2 regions of the Niastella sp. genome follow, and region 2 is predicted to be linked to the other one. Evidence: riboswitches for the same ligand, from Rfam matches in the RefSeq annotation. Region 2 holds a riboswitch; the other holds the start of a gene.
What was found. A riboswitch is a leader RNA that binds a small molecule or an ion and turns the genes downstream of it on or off. The one in region 2 is predicted to bind thiamine pyrophosphate.

Region 1 (3,949 bases), on a different contig from region 2:
TTCTGAAAAGAGGCCTTTTTTTATGCCCCTACTCTATCAATCCATTCAATCAAGAATTGTTATTGAAAAAACAGTTCACTTTATTCTAAAACCAGACTCTGTTTTTCAAAAAGCAGTTCCGGTTTTTAAAATACCCGACTATTCCTTTCATTTACCCAAACGATCCATTATATGACCTGACCATGTCATTAAAAGGAATCTTCTTCTGACTGAAAAAGAGGTTCTACCAGTTCAATGAACAGTTCTTGTTTTTGAGTAAACACTTCTTCTTTTTAAGTAGAAACTTCTTGTATTGAAAATATCGTTCCTCCTTTTTAAAAAGAAACTTTTCCCTTTTAGAAAATATTCTGCCCAAAAACAAAAAACCCGCCCCACAGGGACGGGTCGTCATCGCCTTTCCTTTTTACATCGAACATCATCGGGGGAACAATACTTCCCCAATACCTTTCCGGAATTAAGCGTTATGTGTAGTCTGATGTGCCAGCGTGGAGATAAGGTATCTATCGCAAACAGTATAGCATAGTTGATATTAAATAAATCAACCATTACTAACAACGGTTACCTGTCAATGAAGTTACTATTTTTTTACATTGCTGTACTTTTTTAAGGACATTTATTATAAGACATTTATCTTAGCGCCCCCTATTCAAGGGTTTTAAAATAAGGGAATCCTATCTTAATTGCGTACATGCGAAAAACTAGACCGTCAGCACGGAGGCCCATAGCCCAGGAATTATCAGCTGCCGAAACAGAGAAGATGTTAAACAAAATCGGGAAAGCATTGAAGAATAAACGCCAGGCAAGAACAACACTGGAAAGCTTTTCGTATGAAATCAATATCTCAAGAAGCGCCATGACCCGGTATGAATCCGGTGGGGATATGTATTTAAGCACCTTCCTGAAATTATTGCATGGCCTGGATATAAAACCGGAAGAGTTCTTTAAAGATGTCTAAATAATAAATATGTTAAATCGATAATGTCTTATCCACGTTTCGAACACTACCACCACCAGTAGCTGATTTATATTTGATCACGGGATGTCCCTTGTACTTCACATCACTGCCGCCACTGGCTTCAGCTGCCATTTCTTTGTTAACCGTTAAAGTGGCATCGCTTCCACCACTTACATCTATAATAGCATATTCAGCAACCAGCTCCTCCGCTTTGAAATCACTGCCGCCGTGGGCATCTATTCTTAAATTAACAACACTCCCTTTCATATGAACATCGGAGCCCCCACTTTGATCAACCGTTAAATCAGTCACAGCTACCTGCCCGTTAAAATCACTTCCGCCTGCTAACTCCAGGTTTAATTTATCAAGCTTCAATTCTCCCTGAATAATTATATCACTTCCGCCTGTAGCCCTCAATTTATTAAGCGTCTTTACCGACACATACGCCTTAAACTTCCTGCCTTTCCAGTTAAATCCCCCGCCATTTAAAAATATCCTTAACTCGCCATTTTCAACAACAGTCCGCATTTTGTCGCGTTGAGCTATTTCTGTAGCACTTACTACCAACCCTTCCTCTGTGCTTTGAATAAGATACAGATCGATGCCATCAGACACCCTGATACTCTGAAAGCTGCCTACTTCACGTTTTTCGGCATTGGCATCATATATAATTTTCTCCTGGCTAATAGCCATGATATTGATTAATAATAATATAGGAGTTAAAAGATGCTTTTTCATAGTACTCATATGCTGGTGTGACGGATAACGATACCCAGATGTTACAATATTCTTAAAAAAATAATGTTCGTATCTTTGCAGACTCTTTTAAAAATCAGAGATTTTCAGTTTCCCGGGGTGCTTTCCCGCCAACAGCGGTAAGGCTGAGAACAGACCCGTAGAACCTGATCAGGGTAATGCCTGCGCAGGGAAGGTAGCTCCGTATTTGTCTACACTTCACTTTCGCAGCATTTCTCTTAAATCATTTTTTCAACAAACATGATACAAATGAAAAAAATGCTTTTGGGGATTTGCTACCTGTTATTGACTCATAGTCTTACTGCACAGATCAGCGGTAAAGTAACAGATGCTGCATCCTCAACTCCTATTGCCTCCGCTACAGTAGAATTGAGTAATGGAATGTCAACGCTTACCACCGAAAACGGATCGTTTGAGTTCAGGAAAATTAAACCGGGTAATTATACCCTGCATGTTACTTCAATAGGTTTTCAGGCAGTAAATCAGGCTGTTGCCTCGGGTAATACTCTAGATGTGAAGCTGGAGCGAATGAATCTTTTTTTACAACCGGTTGAAATAAAATCAACCCGCGCCGGCGATAAAGCGCCCTTCACCAAAAACAATCTCTCTAAAAAAGATATTGAAAAACTCAACCTGGGACAGGACCTGCCTTTCATTTTAAATCAAACACCCTCAGTAATAGTAAATTCCGATGCCGGTAATGGCGTTGGTTATACGGCTATTCGCATCAGGGGTAGTGATGCAACCCGGATCAACGTTACGCTCAACGGCATTCCTTATAACGATGCGGAATCGCAGGGCACTTACTTTGTGGACCTGCCCGATTTCACCTCATCTGTAAACAGTATACAGGTGCAACGCGGCGTGGGTACTTCATCGAACGGTGGTGGCGCTTTTGGCGCTACTATTAATTTAAGCACCAACGAAACCAATACGACGCCTTATGCTGAAATAAATAATACCTATGGTTCCTTCAACACCTGGAAACATACGGTTAAAGCTGGTAGTGGATTGATCGACGATCACTTTACGCTCGATGCCCGCATTTCAAAAGTATCGAGCGATGGGTTTATTGACCGGGCCAGCAGTTCGTTGAAGTCGTTTTATTTGTCAGGCGCCTATATAAACAAGAACACTTCTGTTCGCGTGAATGTATTTTCCGGCAATGAAAAAACCTACCAGGCCTGGAATGGTATTCCTGAAGCCAAATTGCGCGGCAGCAAAACTGATCTCGAAAATCATTACAACAATAACGTTGGCTCGTTGTATTTTACGCCACAGGATTCAACTAATTTGTTTTCAGCTGAGCCCAGAAAGTATAATTATTTCACGTACGCCAATCAAACCGATAATTACCAACAGGACCATTACCAGTTGTTCATCAACCATGATCTCAATGGAAGGCTGACGTTCAATACCGCCTTCTGGTTAACGCGTGGCAAGGGTTATTATGAAGAATACAAACCGGTAATTGCCTATAGCGATTATGGGTTGAACGCCCCGGTTGTCGGTGCAGACACGATCAGCGCAACCGACCTGGTTCAGCAACAATGGCTGGATAACTATTTCTACGGACAGGTATTTTCGGTTCAATATAAAAATGATATCAGCCAGCTGATTGTGGGTGGTGGCTGGAACCGCTATGATGGCAAACACTATGGCAATGTGATCTGGTCGCAATTTGGCGGCATTCCCACCAATTATCAATGGTATAATAACGACGCGTATAAAACCGATGTGAACGCTTATGCCAAATACCAGTTACAATTGACCAGTCACCTGCAGGGCTTTGTTGATCTGCAATATCGTCGCGTACTGTATTACATTGGCGGCTTTAAAAATAACCCCGGCTTACTGCTGCATAATACCTGGAATTTCTTCAACCCCAAAGTTGGTCTTGCTTACTCAAAGAACAATTACCAGTTGTACGCTTCGTATTCGCAAGGTAATAAAGAACCTAACCGCGATGATTTTGAAGCGGGCATTAACCAGCAACCAAAACCAGAGAAGCTGCATGATTTTGAACTAGGCGTAGAAAAGAAAACCAGCGAATACAACTGGGGCGCTACGCTTTATTATATGATGTATAAGGATCAGTTGGTATTAACCGGCAAGATCAATAATGTGGGTTCTTATACCCGTACAAACGTTCCTGACAGCTATCGAATGGGTATTGAATTGCAGGGCGCCATGCGTTTCACGCATTGGTTGAATGCGGCGGGTAATATTACGTTCAGT
Region 2 (9,418 bases):
CTTTTACCCATGTACACCAACAGGTCGCCTTTTTCAACCCAAACGTTCAGTCCGATATCACCGCCGCCACAGGGCATGGATTCGCCTGCATTTCTACTTTGTGAATTCCAGATAATATTGTAAGTTGGTAATACAGACTGTGCCGGTAAAACCAGCGGCAACAGGTTACAAACGATAATTCCTGTTATAAAAAGAATTGCTTTTTTATTCATGGGCTGATGTACGATTCGAAGTTCCCGGGTGTGGAAAATTATCAGATCACACCGGGAATCAGCGAATGTAAGTATCTTGCCGTAAATTCTATTGTTATACCATATGAATGCGAAAAATAAAGAGGGTTCCCACAAAAACATCTGGTATGGAATTGGTCGCCAGCGCATAGAGATCCCGAAAACGGTGCTGAAGCAAAAAGTACTAACCAACGCCTTGTTGAATCAGTTGTACGTTTGCAGCCTGGGATATTATCCGAATGCTCGTGGTCACTATACCTACCGGAAGAAAGGGTTACCGGAAAACTTTTTATTTTATTGTGTCGATGGCGCTGGCTGGTATCAGATAGGAGATAAGAAATCAGAGGTAGGGCCGAACCAGTTTTTTATTTTACCACAGAACGTTGAACATGCTTATGGCAGCACAGATGATAATCCCTGGAGTATTTACTGGATCCATTTCGGGGGGGATTCATTACCACAAATGAATTCGCTGCAGGCCGTTCAAAAACATTTCAAACCATTTTACATCAAGAGCAGCAGTGAGATCCAGATCATGTTCTCCCGAATGTACAAAGCGCTGGAGTTAGGGTATAGTACCGATAACCTCATTTTCGCCAATTTATGTTTGCCGCATTTCCTGAGCCTGTTTATTTATAATTCGAAGCATACAACAGTTAGTCCTAACGATAAACTGGATGTGGTTGACAGCGCCATCCTGTATATGCAAGAGCATATCAATGAAAATATTTCCCTGCAGGACCTGAGCAGTCATTATAATTATTCGGCTTCCCGTTTCTCCAGTTTGTTCAAACAAAAGACCGGCTATGCACCCATCGATTATTTCATTCAGATGAAAATGCAAAAGGCCAGTCAGCAGCTCGACTTTAGCACCAACTCCGTAAAAGATATTGCCTTAAGTATGGGTTTCGATGATCCGTATTATTTTTCGAAACGCTTTCGTAAGATCATTGGTTTATCTCCGAAACAGTATCGTTCGCAGAAAAAGGATTAAGTTAACAAGTTGACGTGTTAACTGGTTAACTCGTCAACTCGTCAACTGGTCAACTCTTTATTTCGCTCCAAATTTATAGGCTATACCTACATTAATTTCCCGCGGATCACCCAGGTTATAACTCAGCGTACTGCCCGATTTGCTGGCATAAGTTGAATAATACTTATTAGTAGCGTTCATGGCATTCACCCAAACTTCAAAAGCATGAATGGTATAGCCGGCGCGCAGATTCAGCAGATCATACCCGCTATATTTTTTTGTATTGGCATTATCCATGAAATAAGACCCGATGTGCTGCCATTCGGCGCCCACCCGTAAGCCTTTTGCAAAAACAGGTTTATAGGTTACTTCAGCGTTACCAATAAACCGCGGGCCTCCGGCCAGCTGGTTATGGTTGTAGGCCACTCCCTTTTCAACATAATCACCAAAGGTGTGTTTGCTGTTGGCCGCGCTGAACCGGACAGACAACTCATTCACGGGGCGCCAGGTGATGCCATATTCAATACCCGTATGTTTTGTTTTGCCGGCGTTCTGGTTTTCGGTAGAACCGTCAGGGTTCTTTACACTGATGATCTCATTGGTGCCGTTTAACAGGTACCAGCTCCAGTCGGCATACAACTTATTTTTAAGCAGGGAGAACCAGCCGCCTACTTCATAATTATAAAATGTCTGTGAGCCAAGAAAGGGCACTTTTACTCCTACGTACAGATCGCTGATCTGTGGCGGTACAAAACCCTCGCTGTAATTGGCGTACAAACCCAGGCCTTTGTAATTATACGTAGCACCTATTTTTGGCGAGAAGCGGTTGAAACTGTTTTTGGTAGAAGGCGACCCCGTGTATGCAGAAGGCGGCAATGCATTTTCGAAATTATAGTGATAGAAATCGTACCGAAGGGCTGCGGTCACCTTCAACCCCTTTGCCAGTTCTGCTTCGTAATGTAAATACGAAGCCAGGTTATTGATGCCTACTGAATATTGGCTCAATACGGAATCTGTGTTGGTATAGCTGATATAATACCCCCGGTTGTCGCGTTGAATGTTGATGAAGTGGGCGACATAGGCAGAGGGACTGTTATCTACAGTAATACCTGCGATCAGTTTACTGTTCAGGAAATTGAACGATTGCTGGTGTTGGGCCATCACCATATACGTGTTGAAGGAGCTGTTATTGATCTCTCCATAAGCCATCATTGGATCGGTTGCATTCTTCACGCGGTAGGATGGGTTTTGTTGTACCGAGTTGTCCCGGTATACGAAAGATACCTGCGTAGTGCTGTTGTCATTCCATTGATGGAAGAGCTGCGATTTATAGCGAAGGGCAGGCACTTTGCGATACGTGAATGTCTGCGGCGTGCTGTAGTCTTTATTGGCGAAATGCACGCTGTCGAGAGATCCCAGCATATCACTGAAATAATTTACATACGTGATATCGTTCACCCATTTTGTTTTTTCACTGATGGCATAATCACCACGAACAGTGATGCCGATTTTATGAAAATCGCTGTGATCAATAGGGCCGTTGTGCCGGTCGGCATAATAACCGCTGATCAGCAACCCAAATTTTCCAAACGTATTGCCCACCTGAACATCCGTTCTTTTATAGCCGGTGTTGGTGATCTGTGCGCTGACCTTGCCGGTGAGTAAGGCAGGCGGCGCCTGGGTGATGATATTTACTGCGCCACCAATGGCTTCAGCGCCATATAGTGAAGAAGAAGGCCCTTTAATAACCTCTATCTGGCGGGCTGCAGGCAGGTTCATTTCCAGTAACGCATTGTGGTTGTAAACACCCGTGGTGCGAATGGGAATGCCGTCTTCCAGGTACAGAAACAGGCTCTTGGTGGTCATTGGTTGGCGAATGCTCATTTCATGCTGCTCATTACCGAGGTTCACCATGTTCACGCCGCTTACTTTATTCACCAGTTGATCGATGCGGGTGGCCTTGGTGTCTTCCATCGTTTGTTTGCTGATGGTGGTAATGGCTACAGGCGCTTCGCTGCGTTTTTGAGCGGTTCTGCTGGCGCTGACCACTATTTCCTGTAAGCTGTTATTGTTACTTTGTAAGTTTACCAGTAATATACTTTCTGTGCCTGCCTGGATGGTTACAGGCTGGTATCCCAATGAAGAAATAATGAGTTCGTTCGCGGTATCTGCCATTGGCAGGGTGAATTCTCCATTCGTATTGGTAATAGTTCCTTTATTGCTTTGTTTGATCTGTACAGAAGCCCGGGCTATCGGTTCGTGCGTAATGGCGTCTATCACTTTGCCGGTGCAGTTTGTTTGCGAATAGGAGCGGAGCCCGGTCAATACGATCAGTAAAGCAGTTGCCCATTTTATAAAGCGTCTCATGGTCATAGCGTATTGCACATGCAGTAGCCAATTCAGGCAATACAAAGCCTGCTTGCTTTCGCATGCTAAGGTTGAAGTGGAATTATTCGTTGGAACAGGTTTATTACATTACATACTGTAAATAGCATGCCTTCAGGGACATACCTACAGCAGGTAAGAAACAAATAAAAATGAAAATGATTGAGATGTGTGGAGTAGCGATTACACTTGTGGCGGATGGAAAACTGCGTCTATTGCCCTTTGTGAGATGGGATCGGTATACCGCGATACATGTACCGGTTTTTCGTTGATTACAAGGTAGTGCGTTTCAACTTTCTTTTCACTAAATAATACTACCTCGAATTTCAGGCTTGAACCACCATTGAGTGGGATGTCCTGCGATTTTTCCTCTTTGTTCAGCTGTTTGGTCAAATAACATTTACCATGACAGCAGCTTCTGGGTTTGTTGCGGTTCTGGCACAAACTGGCCGCAATAGCCTTTTGATTGACCTTGAAATTCAGGACGATAAGGCTTTTGCTGAAGGTTTGCCCCAGCATGCCTATCAGGAACACTATCGTCCACCATTTATTCAAGTCTTCAAATTTCAGGCAAAGATATCAGGTTAACGAATAAACTGCATGAAAATTATCAGTTTATCAGTTGACTTTTGTCATATTATACTTGCTTTGTCTTTGCTACTGTTTTTCTACTAGTAAGAAGCAGGGCAAACGGCCCTCCTACGCTAAAGCTTCGGCGGGCGAAGCAGAGGGCAGAGACGTGAAACGTGAAAGGACTCGCGACAGGGAAATATTCCTCACTGTTTTCATCTCTCACTTGTTTCATCTTTTCCTCCTTTATCAACTGTATCAACCTTTTCAACCCTATCAACCCTCTACTTTATTTCCCTAAGCTTCTTCTTTCTTATTAACTTGTCAACTTGTTAACTTGTCAACTCGTCAACTGATCAACTGGTCAACCTGCTCCCGGTTAAACTATAGCCTTTTTACAAAAAAATTGCTATTTCAAAAAAAACTCTACCTTTACCCCACTTTAGGGGTGTCCATACATCGGACTGAGATAATACCCTTTGAACCTGATGCAGTTCGTACTGCCGAAGGGAAAAGTGAAAGTCTTCTTTTATTTTCATTTCTTTCATTTCTCTTTTGCTGCATGTTCATTCCCTGAAGTGATAAAAAAACGTAGGTATGAACATTCTTATCAATCAACAATCCAGGGATATTCCTGACCAATGTTCGTTGGAGCAATTGCTCATCCAGGTATTAGGCATACCGGTTGCCGGTTTGGCAGTAGCGGTTCATGAAACCGTTATTCCCAGCACCGATTGGCCGGCTTATATTTTACAGCCAGCTGATAAAGTCATGCTGATCCGGGCTACACAGGGAGGGTAGCCGGTTACCAGTTACCGGTTACCCCTATCGCGGCAATTGGCGCGCACCAGTATTGCCGATTCAATCGCCAGCTGGCTGACCGATTGCCGACTTTCGATTCACGAATTCACCATTCACCAAAAAATATTATAATGAAGAAGGAAGCTATTCCAAGTCAACAAAAAATAACTACAGCGCCTTTTCCGGGATCGAAAAAGATATATGTAAAAGGACAACTGCATAAAGATGTAGCGGTTGCCATGCGTGAGATCTCACTCACCGACACCCAACTTCATGGTAAAAAAGGCGCTACCGAAAAGAACGCTTCTGTTACTGTATATGATACCAGCGGGCCGTATACCGATCCAAATCTAATCATCGATGTAAAGAAGGGCTTGTCGCCCCTGCGTGAAAAATGGATCATCGATCGCCAGGATACCGAACAATTGCAACAGGTATCTTCTTCGTATGGTCTTGATCGATTGAATAATGAAAAGCTGGATGCCTTCCGCTTTGAACACCTGAGAAAACCGCGGCGCGCCAAAAGCGGCTATAACGTCAGCCAATTGCATTATGCCCGTAAAGGTATCATTACGCCGGAGATGGAATACATCGCCATTCGCGAGAACCAGCGGTTCGATCAGTTAAAAGAACAACTGAATGGCACCTATGCCATGCTGGCGCAGCAACATACGGGGCATAGCTTTGGCGCCAATACCCCAAAAAGTTATATCACCCCGGAATTTGTTCGGGATGAAATCGCAGCCGGTCGCGCCATTATTCCCAGCAATATCAATCACCCTGAAAGTGAACCCATGATCATCGGGCGCAATTTCCTGGTGAAGATCAATGCCAATATCGGTAACTCGGCAGTAACCTCCAGCATTGAAGAAGAAGTGGAGAAAGCCGTATGGGCCTGTCGCTGGGGCGCCGATACCATCATGGACCTATCAACCGGTAAAAATATTCATGAAACGCGGGAGTGGATCATTCGTAACTCACCCGTACCCATTGGTACCGTGCCTATTTACCAGGCTTTGGAAAAAGTAAATGGAAAAGCCGAAGAACTGACCTGGGAACTGTTTCGGGATACCCTGATAGAGCAGGCGGAGCAGGGCGTTGATTATTTCACCATACATGCAGGTGTGCTGTTGCGTTATATTCCATTAACCGCCAAACGCATTACGGGGATTGTATCCCGCGGTGGCAGCATCATGGCCAAATGGTGTCTGGCGCATCACAAAGAAAGTTTTCTGTATACCCATTTTGAAGAGATCTGCGAGATCATGAAAGCATATGATGTGGCATTCTCCCTGGGCGATGGATTGCGTCCCGGAAGTTTGGCCGATGCCAATGATGCTGCGCAATTTGCTGAGTTGGAAACATTGGGTGAGCTTACGGACATTGCCTGGAAGCATGATGTGCAAACCATGATCGAAGGACCGGGTCACGTGCCCATGCACATGATCAAGGAGAATATGGATAAACAACTGAAGCATTGTAAAGAAGCGCCTTTTTATACCCTCGGGCCGTTGACCACTGATATTGCGCCCGGCTACGATCATATCACTTCTGCCATTGGCGCAGCCATGATCGGTTGGTTTGGTACCGCCATGCTATGTTATGTAACGCCCAAAGAACACCTGGGTTTACCCAACAAAAAAGATGTAAAGGATGGCGTGATCACCTATAAGATCGCAGCCCATGCAGCCGATCTGGCGAAGGGACATCCCGGCGCGCAATACCGCGATAATGCATTGAGCAAAGCGCGTTTTGAATTCCGTTGGGAAGATCAGTTCAACCTTTCTCTCGATCCTGATACGGCTCGCGAGTTTCATGATGAAACCCTGCCGGCCGATGGCGCTAAAGTGGCGCATTTCTGTTCCATGTGTGGACCGAACTTCTGCTCCATGAAAATTACGCAGGATGTTCGCGAGTATGCAGCCGAAAATAATTTGCAGGATGGGGATGCCATACAGAAGGGGATGGAGGAGAAGTCGAAAGAATTTGCAGAGAAAGGAAGTCAATTGTACCTGTAATGTTTAAGCTGGTTGTTATATCAAGTGCTACTGCAGTGCCAAACGAAGCGGCCATCATTCAGCAATTATTTGCCGAAGGGTTGGACGTGTTTCATTTGCGCAAGCCGGAAGCTGATGAACAAGCAGTGCGGCAATTGATAGAAGCCATTCCGGCTGAATATCATAACCGGATTGCCTTACACGGCTTCTTTCATTTGATGTCGGCATTTAACATCCATCGCTGGCATTACAGGGAAGAAAACAGGCAGTCAACATCTAAAGAAGAGATGACGCAATTGAAAAACAAAGGCTACACGTTAAGCACTTCGGTGCATGACCTGCCAACATTACAAAGGTTGACATCGCTTTTTTCCTATGCCTTTTTTTCGCCGGTATTCGACAGTATTTCCAAACAGCAATACAAGGGTGTAGCCGATGTTGATTTTTATTTGAAGGATGAACAGAAGCCCATATCAGTAATAGCGCTGGGTGGCGTGGATGCCGGGAATATCCGATCAGCCATGTCTATGAATTTTGATGGAGCGGCATTGTTGGGCGCCATCTGGAAAGAACCGGCAAACGCCGTTGAAAATTATAAACTATGCAAACACCACGTCCTAACGTTTTGACCATAGCGGGTTTCGACCCCAGCGGCGGCGCAGGGGTGCTGGCCGATTGCAAAACTTTTGAACAACACGCGGTTTATGGCTTTGGGGTTTGTTCCGCCTTAACGGTTCAAACCGATGACAGCTTTTTAAATATTCACTGGCTATCAGCAGAGCGGATCATTGAGCAATTGCAACCGCTGATGAACAAATTTGTAATATCAGCCTGTAAGATCGGGATCATCGATTCGCTGGAAACCCTGCTGGAGGTGCTCGTGTTCTTAAAAGAAAGCAATCCAGCCATACAAATTGTATGGGACCCGGTTTTAAAAGCCAGCGCCGGGTACGATTTTCATGCAGTGGATACCTTTCACAGCCTGGATGCGGTATTAGCCGGGGTAACCCTTGTTACGCCCAACTACAGTGAACTGCAACAACTGCAGTCCATTACCGGTGAAGCGTTGATAAAAAATGACCGGGCTGTGTTTTGTTCTGTACTCTTAAAAGGCGGGCACAGGCCGGATGCATTGGGTGTTGATACTTTGTATGAAGCCGCCGGATATACAACAATAGAGGCAGGTGTTTCAACCGTATTTCCCAAACACGGATCGGGTTGTGTACTGTCGGCCGCCATTACCGCCCGGCTGGCGCAAGGTGCAACGCTGCCCGAGGCATGCCGCGGTGCGAAACAGTATATAGAATCATTTTTAAACAGCAACCAGTCATTACTGGGATATCATACAACATGTTAGAACGGGTATATTTTATTTCACAGCAAACTGCGACAAAAACGCATGTAACGGCCATCGAAGAAGCGCTGGACGCCGGTTGTAAACTGGTACAATTGCGTGTAAAGAACCAACCTGAAACGGTAGTGCTGGAACTGGCAAAGGCCGTAAAAACCTTGTGCGACCGGCACAACGCCAAACTGATCATTAATGATTTTCCGCAGGTGGCCAGGTCGGTAAATGCCTGGGGCGTACATGTAGGTTTGCAGGATATGGCTGTACGGGATGTTCGGGCCATTGTAGGCAGAGACATGATCGTTGGCGGCACTGCCAATACCTTTGAACATATTCAACAGCGGATACTGGAAGGCGTTGATTATGTGGGGTTAGGGCCTTTCCGTTTTACGACCACCAAAGAAAAATTAAGCCCGGTGCTGGGCCTCGAAGGCTATCAACGCATTATGGATCAAATGCGCGCAGCAGCGTTCTATACACCTATTGTGGCTATTGGTGGCATTCTGCCTGATGATGTGCCTGGGTTAAGAGATGCCGGAGTATATGGTGTTGCTGTTTCGGGTGCCATTTCCAATACTGTTGATAGAGAAGCAGCCGTGAAAAAGATTAATGGTTTGTATAGTTTTTAAGATTATCAAAAACGAAACACTATGTTAACGATAGCGAATAAAACATTCAAGTCCCGTCTTTTTACCGGAACGGGAAAATTCAGTTCAACCGAAGCAATGGAAGATGCGTTGCTGGCATCCGGTTCAGAACTGGTAACGGTAGCGTTGAAACGGGTTGATATGAACAATCCGCAGGATGATATTTTACGTCACCTGCAACATGAACACATCAACCTGCTGCCCAATACCTCGGGCGTGCGTACAGCCAAAGAAGCCATCTTTGCCGCGCAACTGGCGCGCGAGGCGTTGCAAACCAACTGGCTGAAGCTGGAAATACATCCCGATCCCAAATACCTGATGCCCGACCCGGTTGAAACCTTACGGGCAACCGAAGAACTGGTAAAAATGGGTTTTGTGGTGTTGCCATATATTCATGCCGATCCGGTTTTATGTAAACGTCTGGAAGAAGCCGGGGCTGCCGCCGTAATGCCGCTTGGTTCACCCAT

Region 1: another riboswitch for thiamine pyrophosphate. It lies ahead of ACJ751_RS07555 (TonB-dependent receptor); the one in region 2 lies ahead of thiS (sulfur carrier protein ThiS).

What each region holds. Positions count from the first base shown of each region.
Region 1 is NZ_JBJMLX010000155.1:4,356-8,304, forward strand. Features, by position in the region: gene ACJ751_RS07545 (helix-turn-helix domain-containing protein) at 758-955, shown strand; gene ACJ751_RS07550 (head GIN domain-containing protein) at 968-1,693, opposite strand; TPP riboswitch at 1,797-1,902, shown strand; gene ACJ751_RS07555 (TonB-dependent receptor) at 1,961-3,949, shown strand, end outside.
Region 2 is NZ_JBJMLX010000361.1:633-10,050, reverse strand. Features, by position in the region: gene ACJ751_RS18680 (DUF5703 domain-containing protein) at 1-212, opposite strand, end outside; gene ACJ751_RS18675 (AraC family transcriptional regulator) at 316-1,224, shown strand; gene ACJ751_RS18670 (TonB-dependent receptor) at 1,282-3,570, opposite strand; gene ACJ751_RS18665 (hypothetical protein) at 3,772-4,143, opposite strand; TPP riboswitch at 4,593-4,687, shown strand; gene thiS (sulfur carrier protein ThiS) at 4,756-4,959, shown strand; gene thiC (phosphomethylpyrimidine synthase ThiC) at 5,091-6,977, shown strand; gene ACJ751_RS18650 (thiamine phosphate synthase) at 6,977-7,585, shown strand; gene ACJ751_RS18645 (hydroxymethylpyrimidine/phosphomethylpyrimidine kinase) at 7,558-8,313, shown strand; gene ACJ751_RS18640 (thiamine phosphate synthase) at 8,307-8,933, shown strand; gene ACJ751_RS18635 (thiazole synthase) at 8,955-9,418, shown strand, end outside.